Regions from separate parts of the Paenisporosarcina sp. P4_E4_2 genome, predicted to be linked through region 2. Evidence: predicted binding sites of a transcription regulator. Region 2 holds the regulator's gene; each other region holds the start of a gene.
What was found. Region 2 encodes Rex, which represses fermentation and respiration genes when NADH is low (regulators of the CRP and FNR family bind a similar motif). Its sites were predicted from a motif close to TTGTGAAATATTTCACAA; they were not measured.
Positions count from the first base shown of each region.

Region 1 (4,223 bases), on a different contig from region 2:
TAATTGTTCTACTGGGTGCATTCGTATATAATAAAGAAATCAAGCCGAGGCATATGTCCGGCTTCTTTTCGTGGACTATTCCTGCTGAACTGTTGACAGGGAACTTTTCAGATCGCTCAGGAGTCCTAGCAAATAGAATAAAATGTAAAGCAGGAAGAAGGAAATGTGTATGAAACGTGCACGCATTATTTACAATCCAACATCTGGCCGTGAGTTATTCAAAAAACACTTGCCTGAGGTTTTAGAAAAATTAGAGAAGGCTGGTTACGAAACGTCATGTCACGCAACGACGTGTGAAGGTGACGCTGTTGGAGCCGCTAATTATGCAGTGGAGCGAGGATTTGACCTGGTGATTGCAGCTGGTGGGGACGGCACGTTAAATGAAGTAGTGGCCGGAATCAGTCAATTTGAAAAGCGCCCGAAAGTCGGCCTAATCCCAATGGGAACGACTAATGACTTTGCGCGCGCACTTCGAATTCCTCGAGATATTGATAAGGCAGTGAACATTATTTTGGCGAACGATACAATTCCCGTTGATGTTGGCGTTGTCAATGATCGCTATTTTATTAATATCGCGGGCGGCGGGAAAATAACTGAGTTAACGTATGACGTACCGAGTAAGTTGAAAACTGTACTTGGTCAACTCGCATATTATTTAAAAGGAATTGAAATGCTGCCGTCTATTCGCGCTTCCCAAGTAAGGATAGAATACGATGGGGAAGTGTTTGATGACGAAGCGATGATGTTTCTTGTGGGCCTGACAAATTCAGTAGGTGGATTTGAAAGACTTGCTCCCGACTCGAGCGTCAATGATGGCCTGTTTACATTACTCATTTTGAGAAAGTGTAACATTGCCGAGTTTATTCGATTGGCAACCCTTGCAATACGTGGTGAGCATTTGGAAGATCCTCATGTTGTTTATAAAAAAGCCAAACATATCACTGTATCAGCAGACGATCATGTCCAACTAAATTTAGACGGTGAATACGGTGGGAATGCACCAGCGGTATTTGAAAATTTATATCGTCATATTGAAGTGTTTGTTCCGATCAACGACATTCGTGAACAAGACCGTCCATAATTAATTTGTAGAGCATTTCCTGGAAGACCAGGAAATGCTCTTTGTTCTTTTTATAGTAACTTGTAAAGACAGGTTTTCCACCAATCATCAATGAATGGATTTTCTCGCCTTTTACTCAATCGGTCGATTCCTCATGTCTCTTTCTTCTCAGACTTAGCATCTCAACTGCAACATCCTGTGCACCTGCAAGTTTTGGCAACGTTCCGAGTGGCTCCCAACGGAACTGGAATGTGAGGCCGTTATCTAATCCATCGCAAACCACAAGGTGCTCCCAATTTTGTTGGTCGCCCGCATAATCCAGATGGAAAAAATTACGTTCATGAACTGTGCCTTTTCCATTCGGATAATAGTTATACTTGTGGATTTTTCCAATGAAAGACAGTTTGTCACGCGTGATACCTGTTTCTTCATTAATTTCCCGGTACAATGCATCAATTAGTTGCTCGTCTTCTTCGATTGTGCCGGCTGGAACTTGCAAGCCTGCTTCCGGATGTTGTTTGTGCTCGAAAACAAGTAATTCCAAATTMGGTGCCTGGCCTTTTGTTATGTACGCCAACACTTTACGCTTCGTTTTCATCGCATTCACCTCGAAAATTAAGTATGATTTACTTAGAATACAAAATGCTCAGAACTTTCGCAATATCAATATGTGATAGTTTTCACATTTCCTTCACAGGGACGTGACAAAATCGATACATCCCGAGATTTTGAATGACTCTAATTGGGGTATGATAGGAATTAAGGAAGGTGACGACATGTATAAAAAACAAGAGAAAAAGTTAATGTGGCTTGCGTTTATTGTGGCAACCATTATGATGTTGTCGATAATAGGTAGGATTTTCTGAAGTTAATAGGAGGGGTTTTAAGTGGGGAATGAAGAAGCAGTATTTTTTAGTAGGATATTAACTGAACTTACGCTATCGTTTCATATTATCTATGCCACCATTGGGGTAGGTATTCCGCTCATGATTATGATCGCCCAGTGGGTGGGAATCAAGAAAAATGATGAACATTACATTCTTCTCGCAAGACGGTGGGCACGTGGTTTCGTCATCACAGTTGCAGTGGGCGTAGTTACAGGGACGGCCATTGGTCTCCAACTTTCATTACTCTGGCCGAACTTTATGGAACTTGCAGGGAACGTGATAGCTTTGCCATTATTCATGGAAACGTTCGCGTTTTTCTTTGAAGCCATATTTTTAGGGATTTATTTATATACATGGGATCGATTTGAAAATCAAAAGAAACATTTATTATTACTGATTCCGGTTGCAGTCGGGGCATCATTCTCAGCGGTATTTATTACGATTGTGAATGCATTCATGAATGCTCCTCAAGGATTTGATTTGGTAGATGGGGAATTGATTAACATCAATCCTCTGCTGGCCATGTTCAACCCTGCAATGCCTACTAAAGTGGCGCATGTTGTTGTGACAGCCTACATGACGGCGGCATTTGTGCTTGCTTCGATTGCTGCTTACCGATTATTGAGAGGCTCCAATCATGTGTACCATAAAAAAGCCTTGTTTTTAACAATGAAGCTCGGCCTTATCTTCTCTATTGCAACGGCAATTATCGGGGACTTCTCCGGGAAATATTTGGCGGAGTACCAGCCTGAAAAACTCGCTGCTGCGGAATGGCATTTTGAGACGGAAGAAAATGCTTCGTTAGTAATGTACGGCGTTCTGGACGATGGGGAAGTTAAGTATGCCATCAAAATTCCATATGCGCTGAGTATTCTTGCCCATGGCGACCCATTCTCTGAAGTTAAGGGACTTGACCAAGTGCCTGATGATGAAGAACCACCACTATACATTCATTACTTATTTGACATGATGGTGACAATCGGCATGTGGCTAGCTTTCCTTTCTGCTGTCTATGTATTCGCGGTATGGAGAAAGTGGTCGATTGTACAGACGAAATGGTTCAGATGGCTGCTTGTTGCGAGCGGACCGTTAGCAGTGCTGGCAATTGAATTCGGTTGGTGGCTCGCAGAAGTAGGCCGTCAGCCTTGGATTTTGCGAAACATCATGCGAGTGGAGGATGCGGCTACGACCAGTGGCCAAGTGGATTTAATTCTGGTGCTATTTGCCGGTCTATATCTGATTCTTGGAGTAGGTAGTGTCGTCATTCTCAGACGCATGTTCAAGAAGAATCCAGTGGAGCAAGAAATTGAGGATAGACGCAAAGAAAAAGGCGGTGACTTCGTATGACGCTCGAAATAGTCGGACTTTCTGTCTTATGGATTTTCCTGTTTGGCTACTTGATAATCGGATCCATCGACTTTGGTGCAGGTTTCTTCAATGCATATAACACACTGACTAGGCGTGACCATATCCTGACGAACATTATTGAGCGCTACCTCTCACCTGTATGGGAAGTAACAAATGTATTTCTCGTTTTCTTCTTCGTCGGGATTATCGGTTTCTTCCCTAAAACTGCATTCTACTATGGGACGACGCTATTGGTTCCTGCAAGCATCGCGATCATCCTGCTTGCAATCCGCGGATCCTATTACGCATTTGCGATGTATGGTTCATATGGGCATAAAGGATATACCTTCATGTACGGGTTATCCGGTTTGTTTATCCCGGCATCACTTTCAATCGTTTTGACGATTTCCGAAGGCGGATTCATCTCAATGGTAAATGACCATCCAGTCCTGGATTACTGGAAGCTCTTTACGAGTCCGTTGACCTGGAGCATAGTTGTATTAAGCATCGCGGCACTGCTTTATATTTCGGCTGTCTTCCTGACTTGGTATGCCAATAAAGCAGGTGACCGATCGGCAACTGAATTGCTTCGTAAGTATTCGCTCATTTGGGCATTGCCAACGATGATCACAGCAGGCGGAATCATCTTCGAGCTTCGCGGACATAATCCGGAACACTATGCGCGCATTCTTGATTTATGGTGGGTGTTTGGTATTTCATTCCTGATGTTTGTCGGAACGGTATGGCTGATTTGGAAACGTAAAAATTATGGCTTGGCGTTCGGTTTGTTGACAGGGCAGTTTGCCTTGGCATTCTTCGGCTACGGGATTTCACATTATCCGTACCTGTTATATCCTTATTTGACGATTTACGATAGTTTCACGAACGAAGCGATGGCAATCGCCTTGATTGTTGCTTTCATTGCGGGA
Region 1 is NZ_JBFUJC010000016.1:16,785-21,007, forward strand. Features, by position in the region: gene AC1DSB_RS03295 (thioredoxin family protein) at 1-3, shown strand, start outside; gene AC1DSB_RS03300 (diacylglycerol kinase) at 170-1,081, shown strand; gene AC1DSB_RS03305 (NUDIX hydrolase) at 1,197-1,658, opposite strand; gene AC1DSB_RS03310 (cytochrome ubiquinol oxidase subunit I) at 1,948-3,294, shown strand; gene AC1DSB_RS03315 (cytochrome d ubiquinol oxidase subunit II) at 3,291-4,223, shown strand, end outside.
Region 1: AC1DSB_RS03310 (cytochrome ubiquinol oxidase subunit I) is a predicted target of Rex. The motif match lies at 1,729-1,746, and genes of this name have one in related genera.

Region 2 (8,039 bases):
TTACGCTCATTTTTCTTTTAGCCAACATCACATCAATATTGATTATAATCGCCATTTTACTCACCTCAGACCGTTAAATCATTTTCTGATTTTATATTTATGGCATTTATTAATATCTTTTGAAGAACAGCAGCAAAGACTGCAATCACAATTGAAGCAAAAATAATGACCATTCCGATTACTACGAGTCCAGGGGCATCGTCTGAATCTGCTACGAGAAATATGGCTGGCAATACTGCCACATATAAGATACTGATTGTGATTGCACAGTATTTTATATTCTTTAAAGCCTTTACAGATAATTCCGAGAAAGCTTCGTTCTTGTCAATATAGCTTAAAAGTCTTAAAGCCTGATACAGAGCGAAGAAAAACGGAATCGCCGTTGCATACATACAGATTAAAACAGGATATTGCAAATAAGCCAGCCCATTTTCGAATTCTGTGTAAAGGTCAGCGAACTCAGGCAACACAAATATACATAAAGCAAGAATCGGAATTCCCATAAGAAAAATAACTACCTTTAAAAAGAGTGTTTCTCGTTTCATATAAAGCACCTCTCCTATTTATCTTCAATTTGATTTTAACAGGATATTTATCGTTTCACAATAAATTATTATCCTTTCCAATTCTATTCTTGCTGTATTATAAATATTCCTTTAATTTTAGACAATGAAAAAGCATTCCCCTTTGAATGACATCAGTATTCGAGCTAAAGAAATAAAAAAGAGGCTTCACATAAACTTGAACAATTTATGTGAAGCCTCTAGTCATATACACTATGTTAGCAAAATTACATTACAATATCCGCTGCTCTTCTACCTAACTTAAGATGTCTAGTGGTGAATTGTTGAAACTGATCCTTTGTAGTCAATACTGTAAGAATAGAACTTAAGAACAGAGCAATATAGTTTCCATATTTATCCATATTTAGTCCTAATATAAAAGTTACACTTGTAGCTGTAATAACCATCATTAACTTATACCATAAAGCTTTCATCACTCAATTTAAACACCTCGATTTAATTACTTAAGTATAAATTCACCTTGAGGTATTAGATTCCTTTTAATAATGAGCATAAAAAATAAACCTCAATCGGTGTTAGCGATGTTGCGCATAATGTTCCTACTGTAAACAAACAATCTCTTACATGCTAAAGAATTTTTTTATAACAGAAATAAATAGAATTAAAAAGTTTTACTTATATTCGTTATTTTCTAAAACAATTACTTGATCCTTATTGTTTTGGGCTATTTGTTTTGTATTTTCTACCAACCGAAAAATATTATCACAACATTGTTTTGCACCAATAACTAATAATGGCACACCAATAAAATCAATTTTTAATCCTCTAGAAAAAAAACCCCCAATCGACATCGCTAATGGTACAGTTGGTGATGTATTGGAGAAGATTATTTGTTCATGAAATTGATGTTTACTTTGAATCAATAAAATTAAATTTTTCATTGCTGGAACAACAAGTTTAGAAGATTTCCGACCTATTGTATACACTGGGTCTCCATTTTCATCTATCCCATGGAAAATGATGTTTCCAAAATCCTTTTTAGTTAACTTATTGAAATAGTTTACACTTAATATTTCTTCTTTTGTCAGTTCTCGTTCTGATTGGATAATTTCTTTTAAATGATATGCCGCTGCCAGAGCTGTAGTATGAGTTCCACCATAGTCATTATATATATAAATCACGATATCATCCTTTGAATTGTTTTCTTAGATTATTATGGGCATTAAATCTAAATCTAAACTCAATTCTTTTGATTAACAATTAATAAATTTACATAAAAAGCAACGCTAGCTTATGCTGCGTTTAATATTCTGAGAGCGAAATAAAAGGAACGTCCGGGTTGAAGTTCCTTTTAATTTCTACACATAACTAAGGATAGAAAAAAAGAGGCTTCTCAAAAGTTCAGTGAACTCATGAAAAGCCTCTCAAAATCAACTACGAATTAAAATCACGGCACCATTCCGGCACCAAAAACTTTCAAGTCTTAAAAGCATTGATATATCAACTTTTTCGAGACTATATTACATCATGCCGCCCATTCCGCCCATGTCAGGCATACCGCCGCCTGCATTTTTGTCTGGAATTTCTGCTACTACTGCTTCAGTAGTTAGGAACATGGCTGCTACAGATGCTGCGTTTTGAAGTGCAGAACGAGTAACTTTAGTTGGATCCACGATACCCGCTTCCATCATGTTCACCCATTCGCCGTTTGCTGCGTTGAAACCAATACCGATTTCTTCACGTTTCAAACGATCCACAATGATTGAACCTTCAAGACCTGCGTTGTTTGCGATTTGACGAACTGGCTCTTCAAGAGCACGAAGAACAATTTTCACACCAGTTGCCACGTCACCTGTTGCATCTGAAGTTACTTCCACAACTTTGTTGTAGACGTTAACTAGTGCAGTACCACCACCAGAAACGATACCTTCTTCAACAGCCGCACGTGTAGAGTTCAGTGCATCTTCAATGCGAAGTTTACGCTCTTTTAGTTCTGTTTCAGTTGCTGCACCGACTTTAATCACGGCAACACCACCTGAAAGTTTTGCTAAACGTTCTTGTAGTTTTTCTTTATCGAATTCAGAAGTAGTATCTTCTAATTGTGAACGGATTTGGCTTACGCGACCCGAAATTTTTTCTGGTTGGCCAGCACCTTCAACGATTGTTGTGTTTTCTTTCGTTACCACAACTTTCGCTGCGCGTCCTAATTGAGTGATGTTAGCAGACTTCAAGTCTAAACCAAGTTCTTCAGTGATTACTTCGCCACCTGTAAGAACCGCGATATCTTCCAACATAGCTTTACGACGGTCGCCGAATCCAGGTGCTTTTACAGCAACTGCATTGAATGTGCCACGTAATTTGTTCACTACTAATGTAGCTAAAGCTTCGCCTTCAACGTCTTCAGCAATCAAGATCAATGGTTTACCTTGTTGAACCACTTGTTCTAATACTGGAAGAATCTCTTGAATGCTTGTGATTTTTTTGTCCGTGATCAAGATATATGGATTTTCTAAAATAGCTTCCATTTTCTCTGAATCCGTAACCATGTATGGAGATGCGTAACCGCGATCAAACTGCATACCTTCCACTACATCAAGCTCAGTTGTGAATCCTTTAGATTCTTCAATTGTGATAACGCCATCGTTTCCAACGCGTTCCATTGCTTCCGCAATCAATTGACCAACTTCTTCGTCAGCAGCAGAAATAGATGCTACTTGAGCAATCGATTCTTTGCCTTCGATTTCTTTAGAGATTTCTTTTAACTCAGTAACTGCAGCAGCAACCGCTTTTTCGATACCTTTACGGATACCGACTGGGTTAGCGCCAGCTGTTACGTTTTTCAAGCCTTCGCGAATCATCGCTTGTGCAAGAACTGTTGCCGTAGTTGTACCGTCACCTGCAATTTCATTTGTTTTAGAAGCAACTTCAGCTACAAGCTTAGCGCCCATGTTTTCAAATGGATCTTCAAGTTCGATCTCTTTTGCAATCGTTACACCATCGTTAGTAATAAGTGGTGAACCGAATTTTTTCTCAAGAACGACGTTACGTCCTTTTGGTCCAAGCGTTACTTTTACAGCATCCGCCAATTTATCTACACCACGAAGCATCAAACTGCGTGCGTCTTCACTGAATTTAATTTCTTTTGCCATTTTGTAAACCCTCCTAAAATATGTTTAAGTATTAGCCTACAATTGCTAAAATATCATTTTCACGTAAAATCAAGAATTCATTACCTTCAAATTTCACTTCAGTACCTGCGTATTTAGAGAAGATGATTTTGTCGCCTTCTTTTACATCCAACTCAACACGTGTGCCGTTATCCAGTACACGACCAGTTCCTACAGCAACTACTTTGCCTTCCTGCGGCTTCTCTTTAGCAGAGTCTGGAAGTACGATACCGAATGCAGTTTTTTCCTCAGCTTCGATTAATTCGATTACAATACGATCGCCTAATGGTTTTAACAAGTGAAACAACCTCCTTGAATGGTAGTAATTATTTTATTAGCACTCTCTCTTCTTGAGTGCTAACACAATTCCTATCATAATGAATCACTCACATTTTTGCAAGTGGGAACATACAGATTTTTTGTATTCTTTGCGAGGACTCACGAAAAACAATACAATAGGAAGAGAACTTCTTTTGATGAAAGGAAACTATCTGTGAAAAATAACAAAACAGCGTTTTATCTCATATTGGTTTACATCGTAATGCAACTGTCTGGCGCCTTATTTGCTCCCCTCATTTTCAGCTATTTGAAAGGTCGGGAAGGCATGGAAATCGAGCAAGCCAAGTTGTTAGCAAGTGGCTGGTGGGTGTTCCTGAGCATGGCAGTGGCCACACTTATTGTTTTACTAATCATTCGTAAAGATGGTGCTTTTTTAAATCACTTAAAGGGTAAAAAGAGTTCTGTCCCCGCTTCGATTCTTTGGGGAATTGCCGGTTTCTTTATGGTACTCTTCGGACAAGCCATTGCCTCGCTTATTGAACAATCCTTTGGAATCGAGCAGGGATCCGAAAATACCGCTTCACTAATACAAATTGCCGAAGCAGTGCCAATGGCGATTTTTGCGATTGCCTTGTTTGCCCCTATTCTTGAAGAACTGATTTTCAGACGGGTCATTTTCGGTAACCTTGTCCAAAAAACAAATTTCTTCATTGCAGGTGCAGTGAGTGCCATCGTATTTGCGATTATCCATTTTGATTTCACACACCTTTTACTCTATGCCGTGTCAGGATTTATATTCGCATTTTTATACTATAAAACTAGACGAATTTTGACTTCGATCATCTCCCATATGCTGTTGAATGGGTTTGTTGTATTGATTCAATTAAATATGGAGAACATTGAACGCTATCAAAAGTATTTAGAATCACTATCCAATTCACAATAATAAAAGCACTAAAAGCAAAAAGCCTTCCACCATTATAGAGGTGGAAGGCTTTCATTTTGGCGTTTCGCTTCTTCGATTTTTTGAAGAGCTTCTGCCTTTATAAATTTGCGATAGCCTATTTTGGCTATGACAATGCTGAATTCAAACAGCAAGATGAGCGGAAGTGTAACCAAAACGTGCGACATAATATCTGGTGGCGTTAAAATATCCGCAACCACCACAAGCACAAGGTAAATATACTTGCGATACTTGGTCAGCATCATCGGTGTCAAAATCCCTAATCGGGTCAGGAACAGCAAGATAACCGGCATTTGGAAAACAAAACCGAATGGAATGGTCAATTGAAACAGGAATTCGAAGTATTCATTGATCCCGATTGTCTGCACAATGTTCAGATCAGCTGATAAGTCAGCCATGAAATGGATGACAAATGGGAATACGACATAGTAGGAAAATGAAACCCCTGCTATAAATAACAAAAAGATAAACGGAATGTAGCTAAGAGTTGCCGTTCGCTCTTTTTGATAGAGTCCTGGAGAAATGAATGCCCAAATTTGATATAAAATGAGTGGGGATGTCATGACTATTGCCAAAACCATCATTACGGAAATTAATATTTTAAATGGATCCGTAATTTTAAATGCATTCAATGTTATGTTGCGTGCTTCTTCACTTACCTGCAAAAATTCTATCAGTGGGCCAGCTAGGAAATAGCTGATGATCACTGCTATAACAAAGAAAACGACGATTATCATCAGTCGTTTTCTTAATTCAATAATATGTTCAACTGTAGTCATGTCTCTTTCTTCCATCAGAAAAACACCCTAACGTACTTACTTATCTTCTTCTTCTATCTTTTTCTTCTTTTTATGATCGTCATCTTCGTCGTCATCGACTAGACCTCTTGTTGCATTTTTGAATTCGCGAAGCGAACTGCCGAATGCTCGTCCCAGTTCAGGAAGCTTTTTCGGACCGAATACAAGTAAAGCCACTACCACAATCAATAAAATACTCAATGGACCTGTAGGCATGATAGGCACCTCCTCGTGTCTATATTTATTTTAACGCATTTTTGCTTAGTTTGCTATTTGCTTCTATGAATTATGTGTGAACGTTTCTTCATCCTGTTTAATGAAGTAAATCAGTGTTTGCAGCTCTACGGACAAATCAATTGTATGAACACGTATCGTATCAGGGACAGTCAGACGAATCGGCGTGAAGTTCAAAATCCCTTTTACGGATGTTTTCGTTAATCGGTCCGTTACTTCCTGCGCTGCTCTTGAAGGCACGGTTAAAATCACGAGTTCGATTCCGTATTCCTGTATTTTTTCTTCTAGCTTGCTAGGCTCGAAGATCGGGATGTCACTAATCATCCCATCTTTCGTTGCACTTGTATCAAATGCCACTACGATTCGGGTGTTATGATTTTTATGGAAATTGTATTTCAGAAATGCCGTCCCTAAACTACCTACACCAATTAATGCGACATTCGTTTCTTCATCCTGATCGAGTGTTTGACGGAAAAATGCCAACAGATTTGGCACATCATAACCGTAACCTTTTTTGCCTAACGCACCAAAATGTGAAAAGTCCCGGCGAATAGTTGCTGAATCTATTTTCATCGCTTCACTCAGTTCCTGTGAAGATACCCTTTTCTTCCCTGCGTTCGAGAAGTTTTGGATGAATCGGTAATAGAGAGGTAATCTTTTAGTTGTAGCTTGTGGAATTTTAAGCGGTTCTTGTTTCATGCCGTTCCTCCTGCATTCAAGCGAAATCGCTTTCATCTTACATGAGTAAATGAGAGAAGTAAAGTTCAGTCGTTGCATGAGTTCCTGGCATCCATTAAACTAAGTGAGAACTGAGGTGGAATTCATGATTGTCTTACAAGTGAATCAATTATATAAATCGTTTGTCGTCGATGAAATATTAAGCGGTGTCAAACTTGAAATTAACCATCGTGACCGTGTGGCTTTAGTCGGACGAAACGGTGCCGGAAAGTCGACACTCCTGAAAATTATTGCAGGTGAAATGTCGTATGACTCTGGAGAAATCATCATTCCTAAAGGCACAAAAGTCGGTTATATGGAACAACATGCAGGCATTGACTCCGACTTATCCATTTGGGACGAAATGATGACCATTTTTGAGCATCACCGGGATGCTGAAAGAGAATTGCGTTCCCTGGAACAGCAAATGGCGAATCCCGAAGTATATGAAAACGCTGAGTCTTATGCGCGTATCATGTCTGACTATGACAATAAACAAGTGGCATTCAAAGACTCCGGTGGCTATCAGTATGAAGCGGATACCCGTTCCGTCCTTCACGGAATGCAATTCTTCCCTGAAGAATACACAAAACCAATTCAATCGCTATCGGGTGGTCAAAAAACTCGACTGGCATTGGCTAAATTATTATTAACAAAGCCAGATTTACTGATTCTTGATGAGCCGACGAACCATTTGGACATCGATACGCTCAGTTGGCTGGAGCGTTATCTTCAAGGATATCCTGGTGCGATACTTATCGTTTCGCATGACCGTTACTTCCTTGATCAAGTCGTGAACTTTGTATATGAAGTTTCCCGTCACAAAGTGAAACGTTTTGTAGGTAATTATAGTGCTTACTTGGATGAAAAGGCCAAGACGTACGAACGCGATATGAAAACATTTGATAAGCAACAAGAGGAAAAAGCTAAACTTGAAGATTTTGTTCAACGTAACCTTGCACGTGCTTCCACGACTAAGATGGCACAGTCACGTCGCAAAGTATTGGAGAAAACGGATTGGATGGATTCGCCGGACGGGGATGAAAAATCTGCGAATTTCGGATTTTCTATTGACCGTCAAAGTGGCAATGACGTCTTGAAAGTGCAAGATGTAACAGTCGGTTATTCTGGGAAACCTGTCTCTCAGGACGTCAACCTCCGTGTATTCCGTGAAGACCGCATCGCCCTGGTCGGACCGAACGGTGTCGGGAAATCCACTTTACTGAAAACGGTGGTTAAGGATATCCCACCGATAGATGGATCCATACATTACGGGACCAATGTTCAATTCGGTTACTATGACCAGGAACAGGCAAAATTGACGGGAACTCGCTCCGTACTGAGAGAATTGTGGGAC
Region 2 is NZ_JBFUJC010000102.1:840-8,878, forward strand. Features, by position in the region: gene AC1DSB_RS09200 (helix-turn-helix domain-containing protein) at 1-55, opposite strand, end outside; gene AC1DSB_RS09205 (DUF2975 domain-containing protein) at 66-545, opposite strand; gene AC1DSB_RS09210 (DUF3189 family protein) at 1,196-1,705, opposite strand; gene groL (chaperonin GroEL) at 2,045-3,673, opposite strand; gene groES (co-chaperone GroES) at 3,705-3,989, opposite strand; gene AC1DSB_RS09225 (lysostaphin resistance A-like protein) at 4,185-4,916, shown strand; gene tatC (twin-arginine translocase subunit TatC) at 4,949-5,728, opposite strand; gene tatA (twin-arginine translocase TatA/TatE family subunit) at 5,750-5,947, opposite strand; gene AC1DSB_RS09240 (redox-sensing transcriptional repressor Rex) at 6,011-6,664, opposite strand; partial or broken gene AC1DSB_RS09245 (ABC-F family ATP-binding cassette domain-containing protein) at 6,789-8,039, shown strand, end outside.

Region 3 (4,448 bases), on a different contig from region 2:
TTTGAACAAATCGGTATTCCTGGCGCAGCTGGTATCATCAACTTCGTTATTTTGACAGCAGCACTATCTTCTTGTAACAGTGGGATTTTCAGTACTGGAAGAATGTTGTTTAACTTAGCAGAACACGGTGAAGCTCCAAAGAAATTTGCAAACCTGACAAGAAACGGTGTTCCAGGAAAAGCCGTTATTGCAACAGCAATAGTTTTACTGGTTGGGGTAATTTTGAATTATATAGTGCCGGCTAAAGTATTTACATGGGTAACGAGCATCGCAACTTTCGGTGCTATCTGGACGTGGGGGATTATTTTGGTTTCTCAAATCCAATTCCGTAAGAAACTAAAACCTGCGGAGAAAGCAAAACTGAAATACAAAGTTCCTTTCTTCCCGATCACATCTTATATTGCACTTGCTTTCCTAGTGTTTGTTATCGTTGTAATGGCATATTCCCCGGATACAAGAATCGCACTTGTTGTTGGGCCACTATGGCTAGTTTTCTTAACAGTTTATTATTATGGAAAAGGGTTCCACAAAAAGAACCGAGCCCATCACTCGAAGTAAAATAGTGTGGAATTTTAAGGCACCATGGACGATTAGTCTGTGGTGCTTTTCTTATTTTTTCGACAGACATGATTTGAAAGGATAAAAATAGCTTAAATACATTATAAGGTAATTTTCATAAGGGAAAACTTGGTGTGCTTGTATTGAGAATTCAAATAAATTATATAAAAGGAATAAACATTCGCGAAAGAGAACAAATCAAAATAAGAGAGGGAATAAACACTCCTCTCCAATTGGAAAGGAACCTTTCAATCAATCATCTTGTCATATAAACGAAACTTTCTTAAAAATGTAAATATGAAGGGAGTCGAGCGTAACCGTTTTTTTCTGCTATAATAGATAAAGTTTGAACGTTAAAGGAGAGGACAAAATGGGAAAAGTATACGTATTTGATCATCCATTGATCCAACATAAATTAACATATATCCGTGACAAGAAGACGGGTACGAAAGAATTTCGCGAATTGGTAGATGAAGTAGCAACATTGATGGCTTTTGAAATTACACGCGATATGCCTCTTGATGATGTTGAAGTAGAAACGCCAGTAACAACAGCTAAAGCAAAAGTTTTATCTGGTAAAAAATTAGGCATCGTGCCAATTTTGCGTGCCGGTATCGGTATGGTAGACGGTATTTTAACATTAATCCCAGCGGCTAAAGTCGGACATATCGGCTTATACCGTGATCCAGAAACTTTACAGCCTATCGAATATTATGTGAAGCTCCCAGCGGACGTTGAAGAGCGTGATTTTATATTAGTTGATCCAATGCTTGCAACGGGTGGATCTGCACTTGTTGCAATCAATGCTTTGAAAAACCGCGGTGCAAAAAGCATTAAATTTATGTGCTTAATCGCTGCTCCAGAAGGTGTAGAGGTTCTTCAACAAGCACACCCTGATGTTGATATCTACATTGCTGCCCTTGACGAAAAATTGGACGACCATGGTTACATCGTGCCAGGACTTGGCGATGCTGGTGACCGTTTGTTCGGAACAAAATAAGTAAGGAAGTGCTTTGACCTTGACGAAAAAATGGAAAGTCATGACGATTTTTGGGACACGCCCAGAAGCAATTAAAATGGCACCACTCGTATTGGAATTAGAAAAACATACAGACGAAATCGAATCCATCGTGACCGTAACGGCGCAACATCGCCAAATGCTTGACCAAGTATTGGACACATTCGGCATTACACCTGACTTCGATTTGAACATTATGAAAGACCGCCAGACTTTAATCGACGTGACAACACGTGGACTTGAAGGATTGGATGCAGTCATGAAAGAATCGAAGCCCGACATCGTCTTGGTACATGGCGATACGACAACGACTTTCATTGCAAGCTTAGCGGCTTTCTATAACCAAATCGCAGTTGGTCACGTAGAAGCGGGACTTCGTACATTTAATAAATACTCACCATACCCTGAGGAAATGAACCGCCAATTAACTGGTGTTATGGCAGACCTGCATTTCTCACCAACGGAAGTATCTGCAGATAACCTTCGCCGTGAAAACAAACCGGAAGATCGCATTGTCGTAACAGGCAACACGGCGATTGACGCGTTGAAAACAACGGTTCGCGAAGAGTACTCGCATCCTGTACTGGAACAAATCGGCTCAGACCGAATGATTTTATTGACGGCACACCGTCGTGAAAACTTGGGTGAACCGATGCGCAACATGTTCCGTGCAATCAAACGTTTGATTGAAGAACATGACGACGTACAAGTTGTCTACCCAGTTCATATGAATCCTGCTGTACGTGAAATAGCTAGWGAAATCCTTGGAAATGATCCACGCATTCACTTGATCGAGCCTCTAGAAGTACTCGATTTCCATAACTTCGCAGCACGTTCTTTCATTATATTGACTGATTCAGGCGGCGTGCAGGAAGAAGCACCTTCTTTAGGGAAACCGGTTCTTGTATTGCGCGATACGACTGAACGTCCAGAAGGAATCGCGGCAGGAACATTGAAGCTAGCGGGTACGGACGAAGAAACAATTTATGGTTTAGCAAAAGATTTGCTGACGAACGATGAAGCTTATGCGTCAATGTCTCATGCATCCAACCCGTATGGTGACGGTGAAGCATCAAGACGAATCGTTGAAGCGCTGAAAGACTATTTAAATAAGTAGAAAAAAGGAAAAGGGACAGCCTCGGCAGTCCCTTTCACTATGACATTGTTAGGGAATTGTATCCGAAAACGTGAATTTTAGATATAGTTGTCCGAATTCTAGATAAACGTAGGTGAAATCTAGATAACGCTACTCGAATTGAAGATATCACCACACAAAATGCAGATAACCTTCTTCGAATACGAGATAAACATCGAGATAACCACTACTAAACAATCTGCACCAGCACCAAAAAAAGATATTTCATAACAACTCAGCCTGCTGTTTGCAAATTTGTCGACAATATGTCGATTGAGGCGACTTTGTGAAGTTTTTCACGGGAATCAATTGACATCATTTTACCCCTATTGTATGCTTACAAAGGGTATGAATGAGAGGGCTTTCATGTGTATAATTCACGTTGAAACCTTGTCGTATCTGCTTTCTATCAGATTCGCGATTTTTACAAAGTCATGCAAAAACGTGAGGATCACCATGCGTCAAACGAGACGTCCTTTACAAGAAATGGCCCTTTATTCGGCTATTCTCTCACAACTTGTTGGTTCTATTTTAATAGGAGTTTTCACTGGAATGTGGCTCGATGACAAAATAGACACCACCCCGTTATTTTTAGTGCTTTTTCTGTTCATTGGCCTTGCAGTCGGTGTAACAGCCATGATCTTGACCATTCAAAAGAGTGAATCATGATTTAGACCGTTATTTATGTATAGGAAGAAACTCATTTAACAGTTTCAACAGTAAGACCATACATAGAAACTACTTTCCGTTTAAACACCCTTTGCAAGAATTTCTTTCGGTTTGACATGAAGAATGTCGAAATCAGGAAGAAGCATGAATTCAGTAATCTCGATTGTCTTCTATTAATAGTAGACAGGATTATATACATGAAAAACTCTATACCGAATTGTGAAAGAGAGGTGAATGCACGTGCATCATGAGAACCCGACGGTGGTATGGCTTGGGCTTACGTTCAACCTATCAAACGTTATGATGCTAACAGTAACGGCACTTATCGTTCTATTAATCGCRGTAGTTTCTACTCGGAACTTAAGTTTAAAGCCAACTGGTATGCAAAATTTTATGGAGTGGTTAATGGACTTCGTAAAAGGGATTATCAAAAGCAATATGGACTGGAATACAGGTGGACGATTCCATGTTCTAGGTATTACGCTTATCATGTTCATCTTTGTAGCGAACATGTTAGGTCTACCATTTTCAATCGTTATCAATGGTGAATTGTGGTGGAAATCTCCAACCGCAGATCCAATCATAACGATGACGTTAGCGGTTATGGTCATGATATTAACTCATTACTATGGCATCAAGTTAAAAGGTCTTTCCGAGTACGGAAAAGATTTCTTGAAACCTTTACCGTTCCTTCTGCCCCTTAAGATTGTAGAAGAGTTCGCCAATACGGTGACACTTGGTCTTCGACTTTACGGGAACATTTATGCAGGGGAAGTATTGCTAGGGTTACTAGCAGGTATTGGCGGCGCAAGTWTTTTTGGTTTTGCAGGAGCATTGATTCCAACATTAGCTTGGYAAGGTTTCTCGATTTTCGTCGGAACGATTCAATCGTTCATCTTCGTCATTTTAACAATGGTTTATATGTCTCACAAAGTGAGTCATGATCATTAAGTATAACTTGTTCAATACTTGAACAAAGAAAAAACAAATTTCAAGGAGGCAACACACACATGGAAGGTTCAATTGGTATTTTAGCAGCAGCAATCGCAATCGGTTTAGGAGCTCTAG
Region 3 is NZ_JBFUJC010000035.1:9,008-13,455, reverse strand. Features, by position in the region: gene AC1DSB_RS05025 (amino acid permease) at 1-558, shown strand, start outside; gene upp (uracil phosphoribosyltransferase) at 929-1,558, shown strand; gene wecB (non-hydrolyzing UDP-N-acetylglucosamine 2-epimerase) at 1,578-2,693, shown strand; gene AC1DSB_RS05010 (AtpZ/AtpI family protein) at 3,168-3,380, shown strand; gene atpB (F0F1 ATP synthase subunit A) at 3,621-4,331, shown strand; gene atpE (F0F1 ATP synthase subunit C) at 4,391-4,448, shown strand, end outside.
Region 3: AC1DSB_RS05010 (AtpZ/AtpI family protein) is a predicted target of Rex. The motif match lies at 2,996-3,013, and genes of this name have one in related genera.